DNA from 3 places in the Lysinibacillus sp. YS11 genome. Region 2 is predicted to be linked to each of the others. Evidence: predicted binding sites of a transcription regulator. Region 2 holds the regulator's gene; each other region holds the start of a gene.

The links. The regulator CtsR, encoded in region 2, represses protease genes until heat stress. The targets are predictions, from matches to a motif close to ATGGTCAATAAAGGTCAAACA.
Region 1: clpP (ATP-dependent Clp endopeptidase proteolytic subunit ClpP) is a predicted target of CtsR. The motif match lies at 7,067-7,087, and genes of this name have one in related genera.
Region 3: LBYS11_RS03495 (ATP-dependent Clp protease ATP-binding subunit) is a predicted target of CtsR. The motif match lies at 5,157-5,177, and genes of this name have one in related genera.

Annotation. Positions count from the first base shown of each region.
Region 1 covers NZ_CP026007.1:3,751,653-3,761,916, forward strand. The annotation lists gene LBYS11_RS18830 (S9 family peptidase) at 1-1,703, opposite strand, end outside; gene LBYS11_RS18835 (TPM domain-containing protein) at 1,851-2,681, opposite strand; gene LBYS11_RS18840 (LemA family protein) at 2,599-3,180, opposite strand; gene LBYS11_RS18845 (spore coat protein) at 3,314-3,928, shown strand; gene LBYS11_RS18850 (amino acid ABC transporter ATP-binding protein) at 3,979-4,701, opposite strand; gene LBYS11_RS18855 (amino acid ABC transporter permease) at 4,698-5,408, opposite strand; gene LBYS11_RS18860 (basic amino acid ABC transporter substrate-binding protein) at 5,495-6,292, opposite strand; tRNA gene LBYS11_RS18865 (tRNA-Arg) at 6,791-6,865, opposite strand; gene clpP (ATP-dependent Clp endopeptidase proteolytic subunit ClpP) at 7,174-7,764, shown strand; gene LBYS11_RS18875 (HPr family phosphocarrier protein) at 7,819-8,076, opposite strand; gene whiA (DNA-binding protein WhiA) at 8,189-9,136, opposite strand; gene yvcK (gluconeogenesis factor YvcK family protein) at 9,202-10,197, opposite strand; gene rapZ (RNase adapter RapZ) at 10,202-10,264, opposite strand, start outside.
Region 2 covers NZ_CP026007.1:4,448,247-4,458,510, reverse strand. The annotation lists partial or broken gene LBYS11_RS24160 (protoglobin domain-containing protein) at 1-121, opposite strand, end outside; gene LBYS11_RS22400 (hypothetical protein) at 407-616, shown strand; gene corA (magnesium/cobalt transporter CorA) at 661-1,623, opposite strand; gene LBYS11_RS22390 (class I SAM-dependent methyltransferase) at 1,656-2,339, opposite strand; gene LBYS11_RS22385 (DUF4870 domain-containing protein) at 2,465-2,770, shown strand; gene LBYS11_RS22380 (CtsR family transcriptional regulator) at 3,038-3,508, shown strand; gene LBYS11_RS22375 (UvrB/UvrC motif-containing protein) at 3,522-4,064, shown strand; gene LBYS11_RS22370 (protein-arginine kinase McsB) at 4,061-5,170, shown strand; gene LBYS11_RS22365 (ATP-dependent Clp protease ATP-binding subunit) at 5,160-7,604, shown strand; gene radA (DNA repair protein RadA) at 7,696-9,072, shown strand; gene LBYS11_RS22355 (PIN/TRAM domain-containing protein) at 9,355-10,264, shown strand, end outside.
Region 3 covers NZ_CP026007.1:759,107-769,370, forward strand. The annotation lists gene LBYS11_RS03465 (alpha-amylase family glycosyl hydrolase) at 1-1,118, shown strand, start outside; gene LBYS11_RS03470 (DegV family protein) at 1,169-2,026, opposite strand; gene LBYS11_RS03475 (Cof-type HAD-IIB family hydrolase) at 2,169-2,978, opposite strand; gene LBYS11_RS03480 (prolyl oligopeptidase family serine peptidase) at 3,100-3,864, shown strand; gene LBYS11_RS03485 (metal-sulfur cluster assembly factor) at 3,918-4,226, shown strand; gene LBYS11_RS03490 (Crp/Fnr family transcriptional regulator) at 4,287-4,973, opposite strand; gene LBYS11_RS03495 (ATP-dependent Clp protease ATP-binding subunit) at 5,242-7,368, shown strand; gene LBYS11_RS03500 (YjzD family protein) at 7,418-7,612, opposite strand; gene LBYS11_RS03505 (beta-ketoacyl-ACP synthase III) at 8,078-9,016, shown strand; gene fabF (beta-ketoacyl-ACP synthase II) at 9,047-10,264, shown strand, end outside.

The DNA of each region.
Region 1 (10,264 bases), 700 kb from region 2:
GAACGGAAATTCACCTGTAGCACTGCATAGCCACGATTAGCTAATAATTGTACTTCTGGGTTGAAGCCCCACATATCACGTGCCCAAGGCCCACCATGAGGATTGACAATAAGAGGGAGATCTTTTGCTTCTTTATTTTTCGGTAAAGTTAAATAGCCATTAATCGTTAAGCCATCTCGGCTCTTATATGAAATTGGATGCATTTCTGCCAGTTCATTCGGATTTAACCAAGGGCTTAAAGTGGCCAACTCGGTTAATTCATCTGTCGTAGAATCGTAATAATAATATTTTCCATAGACAGTATCACTTGAAACACTCACAATAAATTTGGTCATTTCTTTATTGTAATCATTGATACCAAGCTCACTTTCATGCACATTCAGCTTGCTTTGGATTTTACGGAAAAGCTTTTCAAAGTTCTCGTCAAAGAATTGGTAATGTGGTTTATCTGTTATATACGCACCATATAGCAATTTATCGTGTTCGGCACTATATAAGACACCAGAAACATCTACTTGATCATTAGACATAATTACTTCTTCATTACCTTTTAAGTCGTATTTCACAACTTCTACTTTGTCTCTACCTTTGTTAGATGTAGCGTAAATGTATTGATTGTCTTTTGAGAAAGCTAGTGGCATTACTTCATCTCCAGCTTCCATTTCAATAAATGGCTTGAATTCATCCTTTTCAGAATCTCGATAAAGGATCGTTCCTTCCACACCATCTGAGGCTACGGCAATTCGCACATTTCCATTGCGATCGGCTAGCCAGCTCGTAATATTACCCGGATTTTTTGCAACGTGAGTTGTTTCCCCAGTCTTTACATTCAACTTGTAGACATCAAAAACTGTTGCATCTTCCTTATTCATCATGATAAGAATTTCATCTTTAACACCCTGTAGGCCACTTAATATCCCAACTGTGACATTTGGATATGGCGTTAGATCTTTTTCCTCAGAGCCATTAAATGTTGTAGAATAAATATGGAAGTTTTCATCTCCACCTTTATCCTTTACGTATAGTAAATTATTATCCTTCCAGTAAAATCCTGCAACGTCCCGATCTTTTGAATTGGAAACACGAACAGGCTCACTATCATCATTCATCTTTTTCACGAAAACATTCGCTCTGTTCTCCCAAGCAGAGGAAAAAGTAATGTAATTGCCATCTGGCGAAAGTTCATAACCAAAATTACCAGGATTTTTCATAAAGTCTTCAACTGAAATTTCCTTTACACCTTCATGATTGGAACCATTTTTTATTTGTTTTGCATTGTTTAATATTTTTACTGCATCTTGTTTTGAAATTGCTTCTGTATTTAATGATAAGCCATTAAATAAACCAATCTTATTGGCCTTCTCTAAATAGTCAGCAAGTGAAGTCTCTTTTTCTTCTTTATTTAACGCTCTAACTAAAATACGAGCCGCTTCATCACGTTTAATTGTCAAACTTAAATCTGTGAATTCTCCAGCCTTGACCCATTTATCAATAATTTGTTGACGCATTGAATCTGAACCGTGCTGGAATGTTAAAGTTGTTACAGCTAAATTCAAAAATTCCTGCGCTGACACACGTTCTTCTTGTGCTGTTACTGTGCTATTAGTTTCATTTGCAGCACGGACTTCTTGCATTGTTGCAGGAATAACTACAGAGGTTGTTAAAATAATTGCTAACGATGCAGATAAAAATCTTTTTTTCAAAATGATTCCTCCCTATATCAGTTTACGCTATATCGTTTGTCGATATATTTAAATTATAACAATTCTAGCATTATTGTCAATAATTGAGAGGTTTTTAATTAAGCCAAAATGAAAGCGAACTATATAGAATAGTTCGCCATACCTCTATTAAAATTTCCTGCTTGCTCCCCCACCAGCAGAAGATCCGCCACCAAATCCGCCAAAGCCCCCTCTACTCGAATGTCCTCCACCAAAACTTCCTGGATAACCGCCATAGCCTCCAGAGCGAGGACCTCCGCCGCCTTTCGAAAAGAATGAATAGATAATAATAACAACGATAATGATTAGGATAATTAACCAAGTGGGTATGTCATCCTCTTCTTTTGTTTGCGCTGGCAAATCACCGTTCCAATTATACTCTTGGGCAACAGCGTGAAAAACTTCAGAATAGGTTGCTTGAAATGCTTGGTCTAGATTACCAGCACTTGCTGAGGGATAAAATGCATTATCTAAAATGCGTCCTAATTTACCATCTGGTAATGCTCCTTCTAGTCCCTGACCCACGGCAATTACAACGTCGTTATTTCCTTCCCCTTGACCTAAGGTAGCTAAAATTAGGACACCGTTATTTTTATCCTTGTCACCAATGCCCCATGACCGAATCAATTTTGTCGCATACATTTTCGGCTCTTGTCCATGAAGACTATCAACTGTGACTACCATGATTTCAGCACCCGTGCCTTGATCCAACTGCTCGGAATATTGATTTATCTCTTCTTTGACATTCGCAGAAATTACATTGGCAAAGTCATGTATATACGTATTTTTCATCGGTGATGGCATTGTTGCTTCTGCTAGATTCGAGAAAAAAGAAGCACCGAACAAACGATGATTATCTGTACAATGCAGCGTTTCATTAATGTGTACCCGATTGACTAAAATCGATAGATGGTGCTTTGTCAGCTCCTGCTGTGGCTTTAAAGTATTCTTTTTGTTCAAAGCCAAACATCCCTGCCATTAAATTCCCCGGGAAACGTTTAACATGTTTATTGAATTGCTGTACCTCATTATTGTAATCCTCACGTGCTACTGCCAGACGATTTTCCGTACCTGCTAGCTCATCCATTAACTGGCGGAAGTTTGCATCTGCCTTTAAGTTTGGGTAATTTTCTACAACTACTAGTAAACGACTAAGAGCGCCAGTTAAAGCATCATTGGCAACAGCTTGCTCCTCTGGTGAGCTTGCACTTCCCATTTGTGCACGTGCTTCCGTAATATTCGCTATCACCTCTTGCTCATGATTCGCATAGCCTTTCACAGATTCCACTAGATTGGGAATCAAATCATAGCGACGTTGGAGCTGATTTTCAACTTGTGCCCATTTAGAATCAACATTTTCCTCGGCTGTCACCAGACTATTGTATTTAGGTATAAATAATAAGGCGATTACAACAAGAATGATGACAATTATTCCAATTGGTCCAAGTAACTTTTTCAATTTTAAGCCTCCTTGACTTGCTTTTCCTTCTATCTTTAGTCTACATTTTTACCTTTACATTTATACCGTATGAAATTGAATTGACACGACATACTAAATACTGCAACAAAAAATTATTGAGGAGGCGTTTTTTTTGTCACAATCGTTTTACAATGAATCATCAAACCAAACAAATTTAAATCAACAACATAGCCTAAATCATGGTGGACATGAAATGATGGACATGCATGAAACAATTGGCGAAATTATTGCAGGTATGAACCAAGCGATTATTTTGCGTCCCCATGTAAAAGATCCTGAATTACTCAACATTTTGGATCGCCAATATAATTTCACTCTTGGTATGTACAATACGATCGTAGAGTCCTTTAAAACAGGACACGATCCATCTGTTCCAACAGGACGCTACCAAATGGAAACAGGAAATGATTTCAAATATGGCCTAAATCCTGGTCAACCAAAAAAGCCGATGCAAAACGCTAATGAAATTAATGATGAAGCTATTTCTGGATTTTTACTTGGAGCTCAAAAAGGAGCAGCAAAATGTATGACAACTGCTGCGTTGGAGACAACAAACCCTGTAGTTCGTCGCGTTGTTGCGGATAGTATTCCTAACTGTATTGAAATGGGATACGAATTATCCATTTATCAAAATAAACACGGCTATTATCAGGTGCCTCAGTATTCCCAACAGGATATGCAAACGATGCTGAATGCATTCGACACAACATCTAACCCCCTTCATTAAATAAGAAAAGCACAAAAAAGCGAACGAGCATGTCGTTCGCTTTTTCAGCTTTATAATACTTTTCCTAAAAACGCTTTCGTACGGTCGCTTTGGGGATTGCCGAATAGTTCCTCTGGAGACCCTTCTTCTACAATATAGCCCCCATCCATGAAGACTACTCGATCACCTACTTCACGAGCAAAGCCCATTTCATGTGTCACAACTACCATTGTCATCCCTTCAGCTGCTAGATTTTTCATAACATCTAGCACCTCTTTTACCATTTCAGGGTCAAGTGCTGAAGTTGGCTCGTCAAATAAAATAGCTTTTGGCTTCATTGCTAAGGCACGAGCAATCGCCACACGTTGTTGCTGACCACCTGATAGCTGCTCAGGATAATTATAGGCCTTGCTGTCGAGCCCGACCTTTTTTAATAGCTCATGTCCTAAAGCTTCTGCGTCTGTACGATTCATTTTACGAATTTGCATAGGTGCCATCGTGACATTATCGATAACCGTCATATGCGGGAATAAGTTAAATTGTTGAAACACCATACCCACTTCAGCGCGAATTTCATTGATATTCGTTTTAGGATCATTAATTTTTACATTTTCAATATAAATAGCACCATCCGTTACTTCTTCTAACATATTGATGCAACGGAGAAATGTACTTTTTCCTGAACCAGACGGCCCAATAACACAGACAACTTGTTTTTCTTGAATTTCATAATCGATTCCTTTTAATACTTCAAGCTTGCCAAAGTATTTGTGTAGGTTTTCAATTTTTATCATCTAGCTTCCCGCCCTTCTACCTTAGCTTTACGAGGGACATAGCTATTGCTAAATCGTTTCTCGATAAATGCTACAATCTTCGTTACACCATATGTCAACACTAAATATAATAATGCTGCAACGATATACGGTTCCCAGAAGCGGAAGCTTGCACCAGCTACGACCTTACTAGCGTATAAAATATCTGGTGCTGCAATTACAGTTACGAGTGAAGAATCTTTTAATAATGCAATAAATTCATTGCCCAATGGCGGAATCATACGTCTAAATGCTTGAGGTAAAATGACCTTACGCATCGCTTGGTTATGCGTTAATCCAAGAGAGCGAGCAGCCTCCATTTGCCCTTTTGCAATACTTTGAATCCCTGCACGGAAAATTTCCGCATTATAAGCAGCACAGTTTAAAATAAGCGCTGTAATCCCTGATACCATATAACCTAAAGAATGACCAAAAATTGTTGGAATAACTGCTAAGTGAATTAACAAGATTTGTACAAGCATCGGTGTTCCACGGAATAAATCGATATATAGTTTAGATGGCCAATAAATCCATTTTTTACTCGATAATTTTCCAAGGCCTAAAAATAGTCCTAATAGAATACCGCCAAAATAACCACTAAGTGTCAAAATAAGTGTTACGCCAATACCTCGTATAAACATATCTCGGTAGTTCCAGACAATGTCCCAGCGTAAGTCAAAGATGTCCATCCGAAAACCCCATTCCCCTTTAAATTACAATTAATAAATGAGCTGTTAGCAAAGTTACTATGTTAGTAGCATCATTTCATTCATTTTTATTGAAAATCAATGCCTGTAATTTCTTTTAATTTACCGTTTTCTTTAATCTTTTTAAGACCTTCGTTTAATTTATCTAGCAATTCTTTATTCCCTTTTTGAACCATGAAGCCATAGTATTCTTTTTCGAATGCATCATCTTCAATTACTTTTAGTTTTTGATCTGGGTGAGCTTTGATATATTCATAAACTACTGCATTATCTCCGATAGCTGCATCAACATTACCATTTAGCATCTCTTGGATAGCGATTGGCTGACTTTCAAAAGCCATAATATTTGTACTTGCTTCCCCTTGTAGCTTTTTCGCTGCCATATGACCAGTTGCATTGATTTGTACAGATACTTTTTTATCTTTTAATTCATCAAGAGATTTAATCTTTGAATCTTCTTTCACAACAATTAATAACTGAGACTCATAATACGGTTCTGTAAAATCAAATGATTCTTTACGCTCTTCCGTAATTGTGATTCCAGAAGCACCGATATCTGTTTCACCGTTCTTAATTGTTTGGAACACTGGCTCCCATCCAATATTATTCCACTCAACCTCAAAGTCCATCTCATCTGCGATAGCTTGTAGAATATCGACATCAATCCCTACAATTTTCCCTGAATCGTCAACAGATTCAAATGGTGCAAAAGTTGCCTCAGTACCTACTTTGTAAACTTTTTTGCCATCTCCACCATCTTCTGAAGATGAGCTACCTGAAGATGCATCATCTTTTGTACCACAACCTGCAAGTGCTAATGTTAAAGCTGCAATAATCATCAGTAACATCCAACCTGTTTTTTTCATTGTATTTCCCCCTAGTTCGATAATTTTCCGAATTACGTATTATTTTTCGCAATTCGGAAATGTTAGACTATTAGGTCAATTATATTAACATTATAGTATTTAGACAACAACTTTTCGCATAAAATTAAATATTTTTTCATATAAATTTATAATAAATTCATATAATTTGAAAAAACATGTATAAATAACAAGAAAATTAACCTAAAACTAATATATATACAATAAGAACCATGCCAAATTTCGATAAATTTAGGCAAAAAAAAGAATCCCCTCAGATAGGATTCTTTTTTTTCGACTATTACTAGTCTCACGTACAGTATGTTCACTAAAAAATAATTTGGAGTTGTTGCTTTTTTGAAGGTTTGAAAGGAATAAATAGGGGAATAATGCCAACTAGGACAGTATTCCCTTTATTCTTCCTCTCGATCTCCAGTAAGCAGGCTGCTAAACTACTTATTAGGAGATGAGCTATAACAGTATATCAATTGATCAGTAAAATGGCGCCCTCGGAGGGAATCGAACCCCCAGTGCAAGAACCGGAATCTTACGTGTTATCCATTACACCACGAGGGCAAAAGACACAAAAAAAAAGTACTCACTCTAGGCTTACGAAAAGCATGATGTAGATAACCCTCATTTTTGAAGCATACCTGCAAAATAGTGTCCTGTACTTTAAACCTTATAACCTTAATCATTATACAAGCCTATCCTATATAATTCAACCATAGAATGCAAAAACAATTTATTTTTTTAATTTCACTTTAGCAGGGTTAATATTTGACCTTCCCTGACTATAATGTGTATGATAAGGATACAGCTGAAATACAAAGGAAAATTTTCAGCAAAGGTATTCGAATTTAGCTTTTTAAGGAGGATTTAACATGAATTTAATTCCTACAGTTATTGAACAAACTAGTCGTGGTGAGCGTGCATATGACATTTATTCACGTCTACTTAAAGACCGTATTATCCTTTTAGGAAGTGCTATTGATGACAATGTTGCTAACTCCATTGTCGCTCAGCTTCTTTTCCTACAAGCAGAAGATCCAGATAAAGATATCTCTCTTTATATTAACTCACCTGGCGGATCCATTACGGCTGGTATGGCTATCTATGACACAATGCAAATCATTAAACCACAGGTACAAACAATTTGTATTGGTATGGCTGCATCAATGGGTGCTTTCCTACTTGCAGCTGGAGAACCCGGTAAACGTTTTGCCTTACCAAATGCTGAAGTCATGATTCACCAACCACTAGGTGGTGCACAAGGTCAAGCGACAGAAATTGAAATTGCTGCTAAACGTATTCTATTCTTACGTGAGAAATTAAATGGCATTTTATCTGAACGCACTGGTCAACCACTTGAAGTCATTGCAAGAGACACAGATCGTGATAACTTCATGACTGCTGAACGTGCAAAAGAATACGGTTTAATCGATCATATTATGCACCGTAGCGATAATAAATAAAAAATAGAAGGCATCACAGAATTGCTCTGTGATGCCTTTTGTATTTAATGAATGTTAATCTTCATTTTCAATAATTGTTGCCAATGCTGTAACCGCTTGCTCAGCATCGTTACCTTCACTGCTTAAAGTCACTTCGGTACCTTTAGCAACTGCTAAGCTCATAACACCCATAATGGATTTGGCATTTACTTTTTTCTCATCTTTTTCTAGAAAGATATCAGCACTAAAACGATTTGCTTCTTGCACAAATAGTGCTGCTTGTCTAGCTTGTAGTCCTAATTTTAATTTAACCTGGACTCTTCTCTCAATCATTCTCAAAACTCCCCTTCACTACCGTTCGTCTATTAGTTTTATCTTACCTTACTTACTGGCAAAAGAACAATAAGCGATTAGCATGACATTCATACCTGAAAAGTATGATAACTTAACCACCTATTTTTTCACCACGCCTTAATGCATCCGCAATCTCATCAATTTTTCTCAATCGATGGTTAACACCTGATTTACTAACCGTTCCACTAGATACCATTTCACCAAGCTCTTTTAATGTCACATCTTGGTATTCAACACGGAGACGTGCTATTTCACGAAGCTTCTCCGGTAGTTGATCAAGACCAATTGAATTTTCAATAAATCGAATATTCTCAACCTGCCGTAATGCTGCTCCAATGGTTTTATTTAAATTGGCAGTTTCACAGTTCACAATACGGTTGACACTATTACGCATATCTCGCAAAATCCGAACATCTTCAAATTTCATCATAGCCTGATGCGCTCCAACAATATTAAGGAAATCTGAAATTTTTTCTGCTTCTTTTAAGTAAGTTACAAAGCCTTTTTTACGTTCAATTGTTTTGGCATTGAGTTCAAATTCATTCATTAAATCCATTAATGCCTCACCATGTTCTTTATATAAAGAATAAACCTCTAAATGATAAGCCGATGTTTCTGGATTATTGACGGAACCTCCTGCTAAAAAGGCTCCTCTTAAATAAGCTCTTTTTTGGCCGCTCTTTTGAATGAGCTTTCTTGAGATAGTATGGTTAAATTGAAAGTCGTCTGAGATGATTTCTAAATCAATTAATAGCTCACGCGCTCCTTCTCTTACACGGCATATATACACATTATTTTTTTTCAATCGCATTTTCTTACGAACAAGTAATTCAACATTGTACGGATACAATTTTTTCATAATCGTATATAGTCTTCTGGCAATTGCAGCGTTTTCGGTTTGCACGTCTAAGCTTAGTTGTTTATTTGCAAAGGATAATGAACCATTCATACGAATTAGGGCAGAAACTTCTGCTTTCATACAATGATTGTCCGCTTCTATTTGTGTCAATTCTTTTTTTGTTTCAGAAGCAAAAGACATATCACGCCCCCCTTTCAATCATGATTTCTATGTATATGTTCATCTTACCATATACAATAAAGCCATTATGTTTCTATTATTGGTCCTCTTACTTTTTGATGGTAAATATCAGCATAATCTACCAGCCACTCTGCAACATTTGTAGCATTATGTCGAACCGTTCCATCAGGTCGAATTGTAGCAATGTCTCGTTTGATAACTTCTAAACCCATACTTTCAAGCTTTGCTACGTCAAATGTTACTGGTTCCGCTCTTTCTTCTTTATACAGTTCTTTTACAGGGTTAGGGAGTTCTTCATCATTTACTAAGATGGAATCGATAAAATCATGGCCAACATGCTTATGTATGGCTGTTACATGATCGCCTGCTGTATAAGAAATGGTTTCACCCTTTTGTGTCATTAAATTACAAACATATATTTTTCTTCCTTTAGCCTTAACAACTGCTTCACCTATTTCCTTAACAAGCAAATTTGGAATAATACTTGTATATAAGCTTCCTGGTCCTATTAAAATATAATCTGCACGAAGTATTGCACGAATAGCTTCTGGCAACGGTTGCACATTTTCAGGTACTAAAAAAACGCGATTAATGCGTTTCGTCGCTGTCGGGATTTTTGATTCTCCCTCGATAATTGAACCGTCCTCAAGCACAGCATGTAGGGTGATTTTTTTATTAGCTGCTGGAATAACTCGACCATGAACTTTTAAAACCTTTCCCATCTCACTGATAGCATGATTGAAATCACCAGTAATATCAGTAAGGGCTGTAAGCATTAAATTCCCTAAGGAGTGACCTCGTAAGTCTTCAGATGCCGAAAAACGGTATTGAAACATTTGCTCTACAAGGGGCTCAATATCTGATAATGCTGCAATCACATTGCGTACATCACCAGGCGGTGGGATATCGTAATCATCACGTAAACGACCTGAAGATCCACCATCATCTGCTACTGTTACAATAGCAGTAATATCAAATGGGTGATGCTTCAGACCGCGAAGTAACGTGGAGAGCCCTGTGCCACCACCAATTACCACAAGCTTTGTTTGCTTTTTCCCCATTCACTCATTCCTTTCTACGATTAATATCACGATGCGTAATAACCGTATTTTCCTTGCCCGCAAAATA
Region 2 (10,264 bases):
GTTGTAATTGTTTTTGAAGATTGGGGTGGTTCAATACATCTAACTGTACACCGCTCTTAAAATTTTCAGGTGTTAATGTAATTGCGTAGCTAGAACTACTATTTTTTGAAAACCAACTCATTATTATTTGCTCCATTCTTAATATCCATAATAAATTGTAAGTAAATAAGCACTTTTGAAATTTGTTAGGTTTGTATATTTAATAAATAAATGGGATTAAATCTATTTTACTATTATTTGCTGAATATTTGGTTAAAAAATTGGATATTTCTTTATTTTTTTACTTTATTGTTAGTCCAAATGGTGAAGCGATGTAAATTTGAATTTAAAATAGGAAACCTGTAAAATACGAACTGTTTAGCAATCTAAAAATCGTACGAAAATAAAAAATGGAAGGAGGGGTGGTATGGAGAAAAAACGTTTTAAATTTGTTATTCCTGTCATGGTGATTGTTGCCATTGGTTCTGTTTATATGCTACGAAACTATCATGCTGAGGTACCAGATGTTGAGCAATTATTAATTACCATATGTGCAGCTTTGGGATCAGGGGTATTAGCCTACTTTTTATTTCCACAGCAGGGTGATAATAAGATTGATGACAGAGGACCGTATTAATAGATTAAAAAAACTGCTCGTTTTCATTAAAACGAGCAGTCTTTTTATGGTTTAAACAGTTTAAACCAGCCTTTATGTTTAAAGACAGCCAACATAAAGATAACGATAATTATCATAATCCCAAGTACAATAAAATAGCTGTATTGCCCATGTAGTTCAGGCATGTTATCGAAATTCATCCCATACACACCAGCAATGAAGGTAAGTGGTATAAAGATAGTTGATACAATTGTTAAAGTCATCATAATGCCATTCATTCGGCTAGAACTCATAGCCATATAACTATCCCGCATGTCTGCTGTAAGCTCTCGATTAGATTCAACCATCTCTGTTAGCTTAAGTAGATGGTCGTAGATATCTCCAAAATAAGCTCTCTCCGATTTTTTTAGTGAGAAACGGTAAGAATTGAGAATGCGATATAAAAGATCACGCATTGGTAAAATAGTACGTCTTAAGTCAAGCAAGTCACTACGGAACTCGAAGACAATTTTCATGGCATTTACATTACTTTGGTATGTAAGTTCACCTTCTAAAGCATTTAGATGATCTTCAATTTTGTAAACGAGTGGAAAATAACTATCAACAATTTTATCGATAGTTTGATACGTTAGGTATACAGTACCTCGCTCCCAATTCTTCGGTTGGGTTTCCAGCATCTTTTGCACCTTCTCTATCTCAGGGACAGGATTTTTATGGAAGGTTATGATGAATTTATTGGAGGCAAAAATATTAACCTCCTCCGCAGCTAACGTCTCTTCGTTTACCCGATGAATGACAAAGAAATGAAAATCATCATAAAAATCGAGCTTAGGACGCTGCAACCTCATTAAGCAATCTTCAATAGCGAGAGGGTGAAAGTGGAAAAATGTATCCAACAATGATTCCTCCTCGGCTGTAGGACAATTAAAATCAACCCAATACCATTCAAATTCTTGCTGATGTATCTCTTCTAATGGAAAATCCTTTAACAATTGTTGTTGCTTTGTAATGCCAATGGTGCTTATCACGGTTTTCACCTCAAATTATTTACTACAAAATGTTAGCGCTCCTCTTTAAAGCATACCCAACCACCGAACAAAGTAGTGGCAAAAAATCTAGAAGGTTTAGTAAAACCTGCACTTTGTAAAAGTATTAAAATTTCTTCTTCACTCATAAAAGAAAGGGAACGAATGGATTTTTCCATCTCTGCTACATCGGATAAAGAAAGTCTAGTATGCTGTAGCCAATAAGAACGCCATAAATCAAATTGTAGTTCTGTTTCTAAAGAGCCTAGCTGACCATATTTTGAAACAAGGACAAATGGTGCTCCAGGTTTCAAATGTCTTGCTATTTCTGTTATTGTTTCGAGCTTTTCTTTATAATCATGAATAAAATGCAAGACGAGAACACAACTTGCCGCATCATACTGAGTAGAGGGCAGCGAAGCATCAAGTATTGTAGCCTGATGGAATGACATATCATTAGGAAGAGTGAGTAAACGCTCTTTAGCTATAGTAAGCATGGATTCTGATGGATCAATGCCAGTGAATGACCAGTGAGGTCTTCCTTCTGCAAGCTGTATAATTTCATTGCCACTTCCTGCTCCCACGACTAGCATGTTAGCATTTTCTGATAGCCTAGAATGATAAAAAGTTTGTATTAAACGTAGCATGGCATCATAACTAGGCAATGTACGGCGAATACCCTTTTCATATTCATTTGCTAATGTGTTGTTAAATTCCAACGCTCCTCACAGCCTTTCAAAAAAATTTTAAAAAATCTTTCTTAATGTGAAACTATTGCGGGTATAGTTCCGTAAATAGTAGTACATAAAACATAGAATAAAGTTCAAAGAAAGGGTTGATATATATGGAGACTAAATGGTCTAAAGTAATCATACACGCAAGTGCATTTTTTGCGCCATGGTTAGTGCCCATTATTTTCTTTTTAATTAGTTCGGATGAGGAAGTAAAGGCAATTTCTATTCAAGCACTGCTATTCCAAATTGTCATGGGTGTTTTAATTGCTATCTCTGTTGGTTTAAGCTTTGTCCTTATTGGCTTACCATTTTTAATCATTTTCGGCATTATGGTATTTGTGGTACCGATCATCGGTATCGTAAAAGCATTGTCTGATGAACCTTGGCGTTATCCAATTGTTGGTCGCTGGGTATAATTTTCATAGACGCAAGTATATGCTAGTTGCATATGCTTGCGTTTTTTCTATGACGAATAAGGGTACATTAGGTGTATAAGGAAATTATTAAACCGTAAACAAATGATCGAAAAAGGGCTCTTTTCGGCTCTTAAAAAGCCTTTTTCTAGACTTTCCACTTTTCTATGGGCGAAATCATTGCAATTTTTTTCAAGCGTTTTGTATAATATACTCAAAGAAAGTCAAAGATAGTCAAAGTCAGTGAAGCAAGCGAGGTGTATTCCTAAAATGCGTAATATATCAGACATCATAGAGGGTTACTTAAAGCAAGTGCTTGAATTAGGTGGGGAAGGGCATATTGAAATTAAACGTAGTGAAATCGCTGATAAATTTCAATGTGTACCATCACAAATAAATTATGTTATTAATACAAGATTTACTGCCGAGCGGGGTTACCTTGTTGAGAGCAAACGTGGTGGTGGTGGATACATTCGAATTTTACGTGTCCGCGCGAATTCACAGATTGATCTAATCGACGATGTTCTCAGGCAAATTGAAGGTGGGGCATCACAAACAATGGCAGAAGATTTGGTTTATCGACTCATTGATGAGCAGGTAATTTCCAAGCGAGAAGCGAAATTAATGTTAGCAGCAATTGATCGCTCCACGATCGACTTGCATCTCCCATTAAGAGATGTCATTCGATCAAAAATATTGCGAGCAATGCTGACAACAATAAAATATGAACAACAAAAATAGTGAGGTGATGGAAATGATATGCGAACATTGTAAACAACGTAATGCGACAGTTACAGTAACACAAGTTCAAAGTGGGCAAAAAGTAGAGCATCATTATTGTGACGTCTGCGCCTCACAATTCCATCCATTTCATGCAGAGTTTAAACAAGAGCCAGTATCTATTCAACAGTTATTGTCTAACTGGTTTGGCTCTCCTACATGGCAAAAGGTGGGGGAAAAACAACAGGTACAACCACAACAGCAAACATGCCCACAATGTGGATTTTCGTATAAGCAATTTTTAAAAGAAGGAAAATTCGGGTGCCCAAGCTGTTATGACACATTTGGAGATCATTTGCCAAAGCTTTTTAATCGTATTCAGGCAGGTCCCCAACACATTGGAAAAATGCCTGGTGCTCGCAGTAATGTGTATGTTATTAAAAAGCAAATAGAAGATATCCGCAAGCGTATGAAATCCGCCGTAGATGAAGAACAGTTTGAAGAAGCGGCGAAGCTACGTGATGAAGTTAAAGAGCTAGAGAAGCATCTACAATTTGAAGGTGGTGATGTGACATGATGATTGAATCATTTTTAGAGCGTGCGACACCAACTTGGATGCATATCAAAGATGATTACTCAGATATCGTCATTAGTACACGGATCCGCCTTGCACGAAATTTAGATGGCTATCGTTTTCCATTAGCGTTTTCAGAAAATGAGGCACTGCAAGTGGAACAGGCCGTTACACATGCTGTCAGCGATAGCCCAACTCTTCAAAATGATTATGCTTATTTTGCTATAAAGGATTTAACCCCTTTACAGCGTCAAATTCTTGTAGAAAAGCATTTGATTAGCCCGCAACTGGCTAAAAAAGAGCAAGTGGGCTCTATACTACTCTCTGAAGACGAATCCGTTAGCATTATGGTGAATGAAGAGGATCATTTACGCATTCAATGTATGACAGCAAGTTTTCAACTTCAAAGTGCTTATGAACAAGCAAATAAGATTGATCGTATCCTAGAGAAAGTATTACCGTATGCTTTTCGAGATACTTTTGGTTATTTAACAAGCTGTCCAACGAATATTGGTACGGGTCTACGAGCATCCGTCATGATGCATTTACCCGCTCTTACATTAACTGGGCAAATGAATCAAATTATAAATGCCATGACACGCTTAGGAATGACTGTAAGAGGTATATATGGTGAAGGAAGCGAAAATTTAGGGAATGTTTATCAAGTGTCTAACCAAATTACACTTGGGAAGACAGAGGAAGATATTTTAGCAGATATACAAAGTGTCGCTGAAAAGATTATTCAAAAAGAGCGGCATGCAAGAGGTAAATTAATGGAAAAGGCAGAGCTTGCGCTAGAAGATCGCGTATATCGAGCTTTAGGTACCCTTACACATGCAAGAATTTTAACAAGTGAGGAAGCTGCTACTTGCCTATCTAATGTTCGTTTAGGAGTAGATTTACAATTGATTGATGGTATACAAACAACGACCTTAAATGAATGTGTTGTTAGTATGCAACCAGGTTTTTTACAGCACTATGCAGGTGAGGCATTACCACCTGCTGAGCGGGATCGTGTACGAGCGGAGATGCTTCGTGAGACATTATCTCAAGAACATGCGAATAAGCCTATAAATGGGGAAAAAGGAGAGGATTTATATGATGTTTAATCGTTTTACACAACGCGCGCAAAAAGTATTACAGCTTGCTCAGGAAGAGGCTATTCGTTGGAAGCACGAATCTATCGGTACAGAGCATATTCTATTAGGGCTTATACGTGAAGGCGGCGGTATTGCTGCGAAAGCGTTAGAAGCCATTGATATTAGTCCTCAAATGATTGAAGCTGGCATTGAAGAATTAGTTGGTAAAGGCAAAGAAGATGTCGGTCCAATCGTTCATTATACACCAAGAGCTAAAAAAGTAATTGAATTATCTGTTGATGAGTCACGTAAACTAGGTCACTCCTATATCGGTACAGAGCATCTATTATTGGCGCTTATACGTGAGGGTGAGGGCGTGGCAGCTCGCGTTTTAAACAATGCGGGAGTCGGTTTAAATAAAGCTCGCCAGCAAGTATTATTGCTATTAGGTAATAATGATAATGCACAATCTGGTCAACAAGCAGCCCAAGCTGCCAATACACCAACATTAGATAGCCTAGCACGTGATTTAACACAAATTGCACGTGAAGGTACTTTAGACCCTGTTATTGGCCGAAGCAAGGAAATTACACGAGTTATTGAAGTTTTATCGCGTCGTACGAAAAATAACCCTGTATTGATTGGTGAGCCAGGTGTTGGTAAAACAGCGATTGCTGAAGGATTGGCACAGCAAATTATTAATAACGAGGTGCCAGAAATCCTTCGTGACAAACGTGTAATGACACTAGATATGGGGACAGTTGTTGCAGGTACAAAATATCGTGGAGAATTTGAAGATCGTTTGAAAAAAGTGATGGATGAAATTCGCCAAGCAGGCAACATCATTTTATTTATTGACGAATTGCATACATTAATTGGTGCGGGCGGTGCTGAAGGTGCGATTGATGCATCAAATATCTTAAAACCTTCTTTAGCACGTGGGGAGCTTCAATGTATTGGTGCCACAACACTTGATGAGTACCGCAAGTACATTGAAAAGGATGCGGCCTTAGAGCGTCGTTTCCAACCAATCCAAGTGGATGAGCCGACAGTGGAAGAGGCTATTCTAATTATTCAGGGCTTACGCGATCGTTATGAAGCACATCACCGTGTGAAAATTACAGATGAAGCCATTGAAGCAGCGGCAAAAATGAGTGATAGATATATTTCTGATCGATTCTTACCAGATAAAGCGATTGACTTAATCGATGAAGCAGGTTCTAAAGTACGCTTACGCTCATTCGCAGTACCACCAAACTTAAAGGCGCTTGAGGATAAGCTTGAAAATGTTCGTTCTGAAAAAAATGCAGCCGTATCAGGTCAAGAATTTGAAAAGGCAGCAGCGCTAAGAGATACAGAGCAAAAGCTGAAGGATGAAATTGAAGCTACTCGAAAAAATTGGAAAGAAGAGCAAGGTAAAGCCGAATCTAAAGTGACTGTGGATGATGTAGCAGCAGTTGTATCAATGTGGACAGGAATCCCAGTAGCTAAAATTGCTTCTGAAGAATCTTCGAAGTTATTACAGCTTGAAGAAGAGTTACACAAACGTGTAGTAGGGCAAGGAGAAGCAGTAGAAGCGATTTCTCGTGCAATACGTCGTGCAAGAGCAGGCTTAAAAGATCCAAAACGACCAATTGGCTCATTTATCTTCTTAGGACCTACAGGCGTTGGTAAAACAGAGCTTGCAAGAGCACTTGCTGAGGTAATGTTTGGCGATGAGGATGCGATGATTCGTGTTGACATGTCCGAGTACATGGAGAAACATTCGACTTCTCGTTTAGTAGGTTCACCTCCGGGCTATGTAGGCTTCGATGATGGTGGCCAACTGACAGAGAAAGTTCGCCGTAAGCCATATTCAGTCGTTTTATTAGATGAAATTGAAAAGGCACACCCTGATGTATTCAATATTCTATTGCAAGTGCTTGAAGATGGTCGTTTAACAGACTCTAAGGGACGTGTAGTAGACTTCCGCAATACAGTGGTCATTATGACTTCAAACGTTGGTGCGGATGCATTAAAATACCAAAAGAACCTTGGTTTCAATGTAGGTGGTGCAGAGTCTAAGCATAAAGACATGAAAGGTACGATGTTAGAAGAATTGAAAAAAGCATTCCGTCCAGAATTCTTAAACCGTATCGATGAAATGATTGTCTTCCACGCATTAGAAAAAGAGCACTTAAAAGAAATCATTGCGATGATGGGCAATGCTTTAACAAAACGCTTGCAAGAGCAAGACATTTCGTTAGAGCTGACTGATGCAGCACTTGAAAAAATTGCTGAAGAAGGCTATGACCCTCAATATGGTGCTCGTCCTTTACGTCGTGCATTACAAAAACAAGTAGAGGATCGATTATCAGAAGAATTACTAAAGGGTAATGTAGAAAAGGGTAATCAGGTTGTCATTGATTACGTAAACGATGAGTTTGTTGTAAAGAAAAAAGAGGGAGTTTCCATCTCTAAATAATTTCAAGGAAAGACAGTAAGGCTTTAAGTGCCAAGCTGTCTTTTTTTCTGTACAATTAAGGATAAGAACAAATATTCGAGGTGAAAGCAATTTGGCAAAGAAAAAAACGAAATTTGTATGTTCAGGCTGTGGCTATGAATCTGCTAAATGGATGGGAAGATGCCCTGGATGTGGAGAATGGAATAAGATGGTGGAAGAAGTAGAAATGGTTGCAAAAGGCCCACGTGGAGCATTTCAACATTCTGCTACAGTTACTCAAAAGGCAATCCCGATTATCCAAGTAGAAGCTACTGAAGAATCGCGCGTAGCAACAGAAATGGGCGAACTCAATCGTGTATTAGGCGGTGGCATTGTACCTGGTTCTCTAGTATTAATTGGGGGCGATCCTGGAATAGGGAAATCAACATTACTATTACAGGTTTCCGCATTACTCTCGAATAAAGGGCATCGCGTACTTTATATTTCCGGAGAGGAATCCATTCGTCAAACGAAATTACGAGCAGAGCGTTTAGGAGTGATTTCTCAAGAGCTTTACATATACTCCGAAACAAACCTAGAGTTTTTAAACCAAACCATTGATGAAGTACAACCTAAATTTGTCATTGTCGATTCCATACAAACGGTTTTTCATCCAGAAGTAACCAGCGCCCCAGGTAGTGTCTCACAGGTTCGTGAATGTACAGCCGAGCTGATGCGAATCGCTAAAACAAAAGGCATTGCTATTTTTCTAGTAGGGCATGTCACAAAAGAGGGGCAAATTGCTGGGCCACGTATTTTAGAGCATATGGTGGATACTGTACTATACTTTGAAGGGGAAAGACATCATAATCATCGTATTTTACGAAGCCAAAAAAACCGCTTCGGATCTACAAATGAAATTGCTATATTTGAAATGCTTCAAGGTGGGTTAAAGGAAGTTCTAAACCCTTCTGAGTTATTTTTACAGGAGCGTTCACAAGGTGCGGCGGGGTCAACTATTGTAGCCTCAATGGAGGGGACAAGGCCAATTCTTGTTGAAATTCAATCCTTAGTTACACCTACAAGCTTTAACTATCCTAAACGTATGGCCACAGGTGTCGATCAAAATCGAGTACAATTGCTAATGGCTGTACTAGAAAAGCGTATGGGTTTCATGCTACAAGCTCAGGATGCATATATTAAAGTTGCTGGTGGTGTCAAGCTGGATGAGCCAGCAATAGATTTAGCGGTGTTGACAAGCATTGTATCTAGTTTTAAGGATCAGGCAGTGCGTGCAACGGATTGCTTTATTGGTGAGGTCGGACTGACAGGTGAGGTCCGTCGGGTATCACGTATAGAACAGCGAGTCATTGAAGCGGCGAAGCTTGGATTTAAAAGAGCTTTCATTCCTTCTTCGAATATTGGTGGTTGGGAATTTCCGCAGGGAATTGAAATTGTTGGTGTAGAAACAATAAAAGATGCACTAAATGCATGCTTTAGAGAGTTATAAAGGAGGTTGTGCATGTTGGATATTATTCTGACATGCATTTTCCTTCATTTTTGATGCTAATATTGGAAACTCAAATAAAAGAATAATCGTCCTAAATAATAGCTGATGAATGAATAAAGGATTTTCATCTAGTACGAACAAAATAGAAGTTTGTAAAATTTTGTCTAACTATCTTATCCTTGTTTCACACATCAAAAATAATGAGATTTTGACTGAGCTCATGAAAGATTTTCTACCGTAAACTATGTATAATCTTAACTAACAATTAGGAGGTGACAGCTTGTGAAAAAATTTGTTCAAATTGCGTTTTTACTGATTGGAGGAGCATTGGGCCTTGTTTTCTTACCGCCATTATACGAATTGCTTCATTTATCATCTAATCCTTGGCTAGATAATCCTTATGTATCAGTAGCTCTAGGCGCACTTTTACTGTTTACACTATCTTTTGCATTTTCCGATTACTTTGTAAGGCTCATTAGCTGGATGGAAGAAGTTCTGTTTAAGGTTCCTATCGGAGATTTATTATTTGGTACGTTTGGTTTAATAATTGGGTTGATTGTCGCTTACTTTTTAGGCTTTGCCATTGATAGTGTACCATTCCCTGTTATTTCGGAAGTACTTCCAATTATCCTGTCATTTGTATTAGGGTATTTAGGGTTCCGTCTAGGTTTTAGAAAAAGAGATGAGCTCATACAGCTTTTTACATTACGTAGTACCAATACGAAGAAAAAAGCTGCTGAAGGTGCTGAAGCTCAAGAGGTTCGTGGAAGCTACAAACTGCTAGATACAAGTGTAATTATTGATGGTCGTATTGCTGATATTTCTGAAACAGGCTTCATTGAGGGTATATTAGTTGTACCTCAATTTGTGCTCACAGAGCTTCAGCATATAGCTGATTCATCTGATACCTTAAAGCGCACAAGAGGTCGGCGTGGTTTAGATATTTTAAAAAAATTACAAGATGAGCGTAAGACAAAAGTTGAAATTACGGACGAGGATTTTGAAGATGTACAAGAGGTAGATTTAAAGCTTGTCCGTCTTGCAAAAAAAATGGGCAATGATACATGCATCGTTACCAATGATTTTAACCTGAATAAAGTCTGTGAGCTCCATCATGTAAAAGTGTTAAATATCAATGATTTAGCGAATGCAGTGAAACCTGTAGTTATACCAGGTGAAGATATGCAGGTTG
Region 3 (10,264 bases), 900 kb from region 2:
ATTTTGGAACAACGGAAGAATTCCAAAGTACTGTAGAGGCCTACAAAGCTAAAAATATGTCCATTATGGTGGATTTTCCACTTACAAATGTGAGTCCAAATCATGAGTGGGCAAAGGATGCATCGAAAGCGGATTGGATTGCATCTACCAATAATGGACAAGTACAGTGGGATTTATCGAATAAGGATGTGCAAGAAGCACTTATTCAAGCAGTAACTGAATTTGTTTCTACATATGACATCGGTGGTATTCGTTTAACAAATATCGCAGGGGCTGATACAGCGTTTATCAATGCAGTAATAGCTGCATTAAAAGAGACAAAAACATCACTTTATGTGATAGCAAATGAAGAAAGCGATGCTGACTTTGATGCAACTTTCTCACCTGTAACGGCAGATATCTATCGTAATATATTTAAAAACGTGGATATGGATTCTTCTAAATTAATGGAACCCTTCGCAGGAGAAAAACCGACACAAATTATGGTGGATTCACTTGAAACTCATCGTTTTACATTTGACTCTGCTAATGAAAATATGTTCCCACCTACCCGCTTAAAAATGGCGATGGGTGCTTTATTTATGCTACCAGGAATTCCTGTCGTACAATACGGGACAGAAATTGCTATGAATGGGGAAGCAAAACCAGATACACACCAGCTTTATAACTTTAAAACAGACGAGGAACTGATAGATTATATTAAAAATGTTCAATCTTTACGTAATCAATCAGCTACTTTACGTAATGGTGATTTTGAAGTCATTACAAATGAAAATGGCCTTCTTGTCTTTACACGTTCTTCTGACGAAGAAAAGTGGGTAATCATGGTTAATAATACTGGTAAAACACAACGCGTCGACTTAACACCTGAACAACTTGGTGAAGGGAAAATGCTGAACGGTATTTTACATGAGGAAAAAGTTCGCATAAATGAAAAAGAAGTCTATCCTGTTATTTTAGACCGAGAAATGGTTGAAATTTATCAAGTTCGCAATGATGAAGGCTTAAACACTCCTTATATGGTGGCTCTTGGCTTAGTATGGGTGATCTTTATTGGCTTTGTTGTCATCATCATTAAACGAGGGAAAGTTCGTCGTCAGGAGCAAGACGTCCAATAATAATAACACGACAAAAAAGCATGCCAGGAGCCATCCTAGCATGCTTTTTATTAGCCTTCAAAGTTTTTATTTGTGAAGAAAATTGCAATAGTCCCAGGTCCGACATGTGAGCCGATCGCGGAACCTATCATGGTAATTTGCACAGCTTGAGGTGAAAAACGCTCCTGGATAGAGGCTTTTGCTTCATTCGCAAAGGCAGCGTCGTCACTATGGCTAATACCTACGATTTTATTTGTAAAGCTGCCACCACGCTCCTGCATTAAATCTAACATACGATTAAGTGCTTTTTTTCGACCGCGTGACTTTTCAATCGGTACAAGTTTGCCATCTTCTACATTTAAAATAGGCTTAATACTAAGAAGGCCACCTAAAAATGCACTAGCTTTTGATACACGACCACCTTTTGCAAGGTAATCTAAGTCTTCTACAGTAAATAAATGCTCGACCTGAGGTGCAAGGGTGTTTATTTTAGAGGCCATGTCTTCTAAGGATACTCCTATATTTCGCAGTCGTACAGCTTCTTCCACGACAAGGCCATGGCCTAGTGATGCGCATTTAGAGTCGATAATGACTAGTTTTAAGGAAGGATACTGCTCAAGTACCTGATTGCGAATCATTTGAGCAGTACTATATGTGCCTGATAATTCTGATGAAAAAGCGATATAAATACCTTCTTCATCATTTTTGGCTAGCTCCTCAAAATGCTTCAAAAAGAGCTCAGGTGACACTTGTGATGTTTTTGGCTGAGCACCTTGGCGTATTGCATCATAGATCTCTTTGGAATCAATTGAAATCACATCTTCATATTCTTTGTTGTTCAATTGCACTCGTAAAGGGAGTAGCACGACATCATTTTCTTCATAGTAAGATTTTGGTAGATCACATCCACTATCCGTAAAAATCTTCATTCTCTTGTCCCCCTAATTTCAACTTACTTTTAAAGCTTTTTAACTTTATTCAGTAGATACTCACTTTAGATAAATGGAAGGGGTACCACTGAATAAAGTTAAACTGGTAAAAATGGAATGTTAACTTGAACTTACTACTTAACTATGATAATTTCAAGCGTTCAATGAGTATTTTTGCAATTCCATCATCATTATTCGTTGTCGTAATTTCATTGGCAATGTTTTTAAGACTTGAAATACCGTTCCCCATCGCTACACCAAGTCCAGCATATTCGATCATTTCTAAATCATTGTCTTCATCACCAAATGCGATGATGCGCTCACGAGGAATACCTAAATCTTTTGCCACATGTGCAATACCCACAGCTTTATTTAAGCCGCGACGCACAATTTCAATAATATGAAGTGGCGCGCCCCATCGACGATGTTCAATGACTTCAGCATGCACTGCCTGTAAATGATCACGTATAATAACCGAATTGGCTTCATTTGCCTGAATCAGCAAACTTGTAGGATTTTCCAAGAGGTGTGTGTATAAATCGCCAAGTGTAATTTTTGGGTTACCCATATTAAAGATATTTAAGATACGATCGTCCTCTGTGTGAACATAAACTTCATCTTTTACCTCAGCGATAATATTTTCGTATTCATAACTGTTAATAGAATCAACGACATCATGTACGACACTTAAATCAATTGGTGTGTGCATATGTTGCCAAGAGACATTTTTAGGATGATGCACATATGCGCCATTAAAATTAACAATGGGTGTAGTGAGCCCAAGTTCTTGATAATAAATAGTACTTGCTCGGTAAGGACGTCCTGTCGCAATCATCACTTGATGCCCTTGTTCCTTAGCCTGCAATAATGTTTTTTTCGTTTTTGCAGAAATTTGCTGTTGATCTGTTAATAAAGTTCCATCTAAGTCTAATACGATTAAATGCGGTTTCATAGCTCGTTGCCCCTTTCCTATAGTTTGAATAGTATCTCTTTGTCTTACATTCGTCAAAATTTTGTCACAGTGAAAAAAGTTTGCTAACATAAAGATGAGAGAATAGTTGGGAGTGACAATAATGTTTGTAGAAAAAGAAGTGTGGGGAAATATTCCTTTATTACATATACATACAGACAATATGAATGAAGAAACCCCGGTAGTCATTTTTTTGCATGGCTTTATGAGTGCAAAAGAACATAACTTACACTATGCATACCAATTGGTGCATAAAGGGGTGCGTGTCCTATTGCCAGATGCAAAATTTCATGGTGAGCGTAGCGAAGGCCTAACGGAAATGCAAATGAATTTAAATTTTTGGGACATTGTTTTAAATTCTATTCATGAAGTACAACAATTATATGATGAATTAAAGAATAAAAATTTATTAGCTAGTCATAAAATTGGCATAGGAGGCACTTCAATGGGTGGCATCGTGACATCAGGCTGTCTGAAACTTTATGATTGGATACAAACAGCTGCAATATGCATGGGTGCACCTGGTTTTATAAAATTGGGTGAATACCAATTGCAACAATTTGCTAAAAGCGGAGTTAACTGGCCGATGTCAGAGGAAGACGTTGAAAAAATTAATGAAGCCCTTGCTAAATATGATGTCAGTTTAACACCAGAAAAATTCGCGGGCCGCCCTGTATTCTTTTGGCATGGAGAATTAGATAAAACAGTTCCTTTTCATGAAACGTATAAATTTTATGAAACATTACGGGAATACTATGAAGCAAACCCTGAATATTTAAAGTTCATGGTTAACAAACGGGCTGGACATGCTGTACCACGTGACGGTATGCTAGCAGCTACAGCATGGCTTGCACAGCATTTGGCATAATAGGGTGCATCTGCTATGATAAGGTTAACACTATGATGGAAGGAGAAATACGAATGGATCAGGATATGAAAGATAGCATGTTAGGTGCTTTAGAAAACGTAATTGATCCTGAGCTTGGCATTGATATTGTCAACTTAGGTTTAGTATATGATGTGGATTTAGATGATGAAGGTGTTGCAACTGTTACGATGACACTAACATCTATGGGCTGCCCACTTGGTCCAGTCATTGTGGATCAAGTGAATACGGCGTTAGGTGAACTTCCAGAAGTGAAAAGTACAAATGTTAATATTGTATGGAATCCACCTTGGTCGAAAGATAAAATGTCACGCTATGCCAAAATGGCATTGGGCGTACGTTAAAATGGCTTATTTAAAACCCTGCTTATTGAAAAATAAGCAGGGTTTTTGCTTGTAACGAAACTAATCGATACGGCATATTTGTAATGGACAATTTTCACAGGCAATTTCATTTTTTAAAAATTGTAAATCATGAATGGTAATAAATCCTTTATCAAAAGTGATAATCTCATGTTTTTTTAAATCATTCAGCATACGATTAATCATTTCCCGACTTGTCGCACACAGATTTGCAATTTCTGTATTTGTTAGCTGAAAATCAATAAAAATCGAGTCATTTTCTACAGGTTTACCATACGTATTGGACAGCCGAATGAGCGTTGAAAATAGAGCACCTTTTTTTCCGTTTAACACTAAATCGCGCAAACGACTCTGATGCTTTAAGTTTTCTGTTTGTAGCCACTTCATGTATTCCACCATAACTGTCGGCTGCTCTTCTAGTAAATGCTCCAAAGATTTACGACTCAAAACATACAACGTAGAGGGTTCTAAAACTTTGGCAGTCATCGAATTATAGACGAGATTACAAAATAACGAACCTTCTCCTATTATGCTGTCAGGGCCACAAATACGAATGGTTAATTCCTTACCCGTCTCGGATTCTTGGCTAATCGAAATAACACCTGATTGGATGTAATAAATTTCTTTTGCCCGTTCACCCTCTAGAAAAATTTTATTTCCTTTATTCACTTTGATAAAAACACCGTGGTTTTGAAAAAGATCTTTAATTTTTTCAAACATATTATCCATTAAAACCATATCTCCAACACATCGCTTTCTTTTTGTAATAAATGGCGATTATTACAAAAGGATAGTGGATTTCGATACTAAAACATAGAAACATACCATTATTATAACGTAAACTTCCATAATTAGTGAAAAAATTTTAGGGCGATTTCTTTGCTAAGCATTGTCGAGTGATGTAAAATAAAGTTAGTCAAAAAAGGTCAAACTTTTTTCTAGTGAATAAGAATGGGTATATAAATAATGAGAAATATGAATAAAAGGAGTGCTAGCTATGCAATTTCAACAAACAGACAATAAAAAACCATTAGAACAATTTGGACGCAATTTAATTGAAGAAGTAAAAAATGGCAAGATGGATCCTGTTATCGGGCGTGATGAAGAAATTCGAAATGTAATTCGTATTCTAACACGTAAAACAAAAAATAATCCTGTATTAATCGGTGAACCGGGAGTTGGTAAAACCGCAATTGTGGAAGGTTTAGCACAGCGTATTGTTAAAGGTGATGTACCAGAAGGCTTGAAAGAATGTGTATTATATGAATTAGATATGAGTGCGTTAATCGCTGGTGCAAGTTATCGTGGACAATTTGAAGAACGCTTAAAAGGTGTGCTAAAAGAAGTAAAAGAATCAGAAGGACAAATCATTCTATTTATTGATGAAATTCATACGATCGTAGGTGCAGGAAAAACAGATGGCGCTATGGATGCAGGAAATATGCTAAAACCTATGCTAGCACGTGGTGAATTACACTGTATTGGTGCTACTACCTTAGACGAATATCGTATGTACATTGAAAAGGATCCTGCCTTAGAACGTCGATTCCAGCAAGTACTAGTACGTGAGCCATCTATAGAGGATACGGTATCCATTTTACGTGGTTTAAAGGAACGCTTTGAATTACATCACGCAGTACGTATTCATGACAGAGCAATTGTTGCGGCAGCAGAACTATCCAATCGCTATATTACAGAACGATTTTTACCTGATAAGGCCATTGATTTAATTGATGAGGCTTGTGCAATGATTCGTACAGAAATTGATTCAATGCCACAGGAATTAGACGCAGTCACACGTCGTATTATGCAGCTTGAAATTGAGGAACAGGCATTGCGTAAGGAAAAGGACGAGGCAAGTAAAAAACGTCTGGAGCAATTACGCGAAGAATTAACTAAGTTAAAAGAATCATCTAAGGGCATGCGACAACAATGGGAAGCAGAAAAAGAAAAACTACACGATATTCAGAAAAAACGTGAAACATTGGATAAATATCGTCGTGATCTAGATGAGGCAGAAAGTAAATATGATCTAAATAAAGCTGCTGAATTACGTCATGGTAAAATTCCAACACTTGAAAAAGACATTCAGGTACTTGAAAAGGAATTAGAGAACGGTGCAGAATCTCGTATTTTACGTGAAGAGGTAACAGCAGATGAAATCGCTGCAATTGTTTCACGTTGGACAGGAATCCCTGTAACAAAATTAGTAGAGGGTGAGCGTGAAAAACTATTACGTTTAAAGGATACATTACATGAACGTGTGGTTGGACAAGATACAGCAGTTCAATTAGTGACAGAAGCGGTATGGCGTGCACGTGCAGGTATCAAAGATCCACACCGACCTATTGGTAGCTTTTTATTTTTAGGTCCAACTGGTGTAGGTAAAACAGAACTTGCCAAGGCACTTGCTGCACAGTTATTTGATTCAGAAGATCACTTTATTCGGATTGATATGAGTGAATACATGGAGAAACATAGTGTGTCTCGACTTGTTGGGGCTCCTCCAGGCTATGTGGGCTATGAGGAAGGTGGACAACTAACGGAAGCAGTTCGCCGAAATCCTTATTCTGTGGTGCTACTAGACGAGATTGAAAAAGCTCATCCTGATGTGGCGAACATTTTATTGCAAATTTTAGATGATGGGCGCATTACAGATAGTCAGGGACGAATGGTGAATTTTACAAATACAGTAGTCATTTTAACTTCGAATATCGGATCAAGTTATTTAATGGAGGCAAAGGAAAATGATGCGGCTGTGGAGGACTTAGTCATGTCAGCCCTACGACAACATTTTAAACCTGAGCTATTAAACAGAATGGATGATATCATCTTCTTCCATGCATTATCTACTAAACATTTTACTGCGATTGCCTGGAAGTATGTGGAGCAATTGATTAAACGTGTCGCAGAGCAAGAAATTACTTTATCTGTCGAGCAAGAAGTCATTGATTGGGTAGTAGAGCAAGGTGCAGATGCCCAATTTGGAGCAAGACCACTAAAACGCTTTGTACAGCGACATATCGAAACAGCCGTTGCTAAAGAACTATTACGCGGAGAAGTTTTACCAGGGGAGACGTTGCATGTGAAAATGCATGAGGGTCAATGTGTTGTGGAAAAATAACAGAAAAAACCTGTTCGGCATGAAGCTGAACAGGTTTTTTCTAGCTGAATTAATGATGGTCTGCAGCTTCTGGTGTAGGGTCGTTTGGAATGATTGCTCCAATAATAAAGATAAGGATGGAGAATACAACAGAAACGATTGCCCCAGTTTTGAAATCAAATGGTACACCAAGTACAGAGCTGACTACGTAGTTTAACATAGAAACTAGTAGGAATGACCATATGAACGTTACGATATATTGCATTAATTTCACCTCAACCGAACTTTTTTCATCATAAGGTTTTACTCATATTCATTATCATATCATAACATAAATCAAAAAAAAATGAACCATTTATGTGAAACATGGCGATTTTGTCACAACAAATATGAGATTTAGTATTTTATGTTTAGTAATGTAAAGTATTTAGGAACAGCTCTGAAATAGGGGAATGCGCTCCTAAGCGGGTGAAAAGTGCTCCAAAAGGGAAGAACACCGCTCATACATGATGCAAGGTGCTTTGAAAAATAATGAACAAGCTCAACAAAGTACGATAGATAAAACTCTAAACAGAATAACCTCATTCCATAAAATTCTTCACTTCTATATTCAAAGAACACTACCCTTAGCCGCATAAATTTTAAATCATCTTGCGTCATTCCTTTTATATGCGTTATAATTATGACCAGTTACTAATAATTGATAGTAAGAAAGCTGAGGGGTTGCTATATGAACGCTGGTATTATAGGAATAGGCAAATATGTTCCTGAGAAGGTCGTTACAAATTTTGATTTGGAAAAAATCATGGATACTTCTGATGAATGGATTCGTACTCGAACAGGCATTGAAGAACGTCATTTTGCGGCAGATGATCAGGAAACTTCAGATTTGGCAGTAGCTGCTGCAAAAGAAGCTATTGCAAATGCGGGTATTACGCCTGAGGAAATTGGTTTAATTCTTGTAGCAACTGTCACACAGGATCAAACTTTTCCAAGTGTAGCTTGTATGATTCAGGAACAAATCGGAGCAGTAAATGCTGCAGCAATGGATCAAGCAGCAGCATGTGCAGGATTTATATATAGTTTAGTGACAGCAAAGCACTTTGTTGAAGCAAATGCTTATAAATATGTCTTAGTAGTAGGTGTTGAAAAGCTGTCTAAAGTCGTTGATTGGGAAGATCGCAATACAGCTGTATTATTTGGCGATGGTGCCAGTGCAGCTATCATTGGGCAAGTCTCTGAAGGTAGAGGTATTCTATCCTTTGAACTTGGTGCAGATGGTACAGGCGGAAAGAATCTTTATTTAACGAAGCAAGATACAATTGCGATGAATGGTCGTGAAGTGTTTAAATTTGCTGTTCGACAAATGGGTGAATCGGCTGTTAATGTATTAGAGAAAGCGGGATTAACAAAAGAAGACGTTGATTTCCTAGTGCCACATCAGGCAAATATACGTATTATGGAATCTGCACGTGAGCGTTTAGAGCTACCACCAGAAAAAATGTCAAAAACGATTCATAAATACGGAAATACTTCAGCAGCATCTATTGGTATTTCCTTGGTAGATGAGCTCGAAGCAGGTAAGATTAAAGAGGATGATTTATTAGTCCTTGTAGGTTTTGGTGGCGGCTTAACATGGGGTGCCGTAGCCATGAGATGGGGAAAATAAGTAGGAAAAATGCTTGAGGGGAGTAAGACAATGAGTAAAAGACGAGTAGTAATTACAGGAATTGGCGCAGTTACACCACTAGGAAATAGCATCGAAGAAACATGGGCAAACATTAAAGCTGGTAAATCTGGCATTGGTGAGCTGACACGTTTAAATAAAGATCTTTTTGCCGCAAAAATCGCCGCAGAAGTAAAGGACTTTGATATTGAAAAATACATTGATCGTAAAGAAGCACGTAAAATGGATCGCTTCACACAATACGCATTAGCGGCTTCTATTATGGCAATGGAAGATGCACAGCTAACAATTGATGAAGAGCTAGCTCCACGTGCAGGTGTATGGATTGGTTCTGGTATCGGTGGGATGGAAACATATGAACAACAATTTTTAACATTCCAAGAGCGTGGCGCAAGACGTGTTAGTCCTTTCTTTATCCCAATGATGATTCCTGATATGGCATCGGGCCAAGTCTCTATTCACTTTGGTGCAAAGGGGATAAATTCTTGTTCTGTAACGGCATGTGCTTCAGGCACAAACTCTATTGGTGATGCCTTTAAAGTAATTGAGCGTGGAGATGCTGATGTTATGATTTCTGGTGGTGCTGAATCACCAATCGTAACAATGGCGGTTGCAGGTTTTTGTGCCAATACAGCACTATCATTAAATCAAGATCCACAAGCAGCATGTCGCCCATTCGATAAAAACCGAGATGGCTTTATTATCGGAGAAGGAGCGGGTATTGTCATTTTAGAAGAATATGAACATGCAAAAGCTCGTGGTGCCAAAATCTATGCTGAAGTTTTAGGTTATGGTGCAACTGGGGATGCGCATCACATTACGGCTCCAGCTCCAGAGGGTGAAGGTGCAGCACGTGCGATGACGCAAGCATTAACAGATGGTGGCGTAGAGCCATCACAAGTTGATTATATTAATGCCCATGGTACAAGTACGCCATATAACGATTTATTCGAAACACAAGCTGTGAAAACTGCTTTTGGTGATCATGCGTATAACCTTGCAATGAGCTCAACAAAATCTATGACGGGTCACTTATTAGGAGCAGCAGGTGGTGTGGAAGCTATTTTCACAGCATTAGCCCTTAAAGAAGGGATTTTACCACCTACAATCAATTTAAAAGATCCTGATCCTGAATGTGATTTAGATTATGTTCCAAACGAAGCAAGAGAAGCAAATATTCAATATGCAATGAGTAATTCTCTTGGTTTTGGTGGTCATAATGCAAGTCTC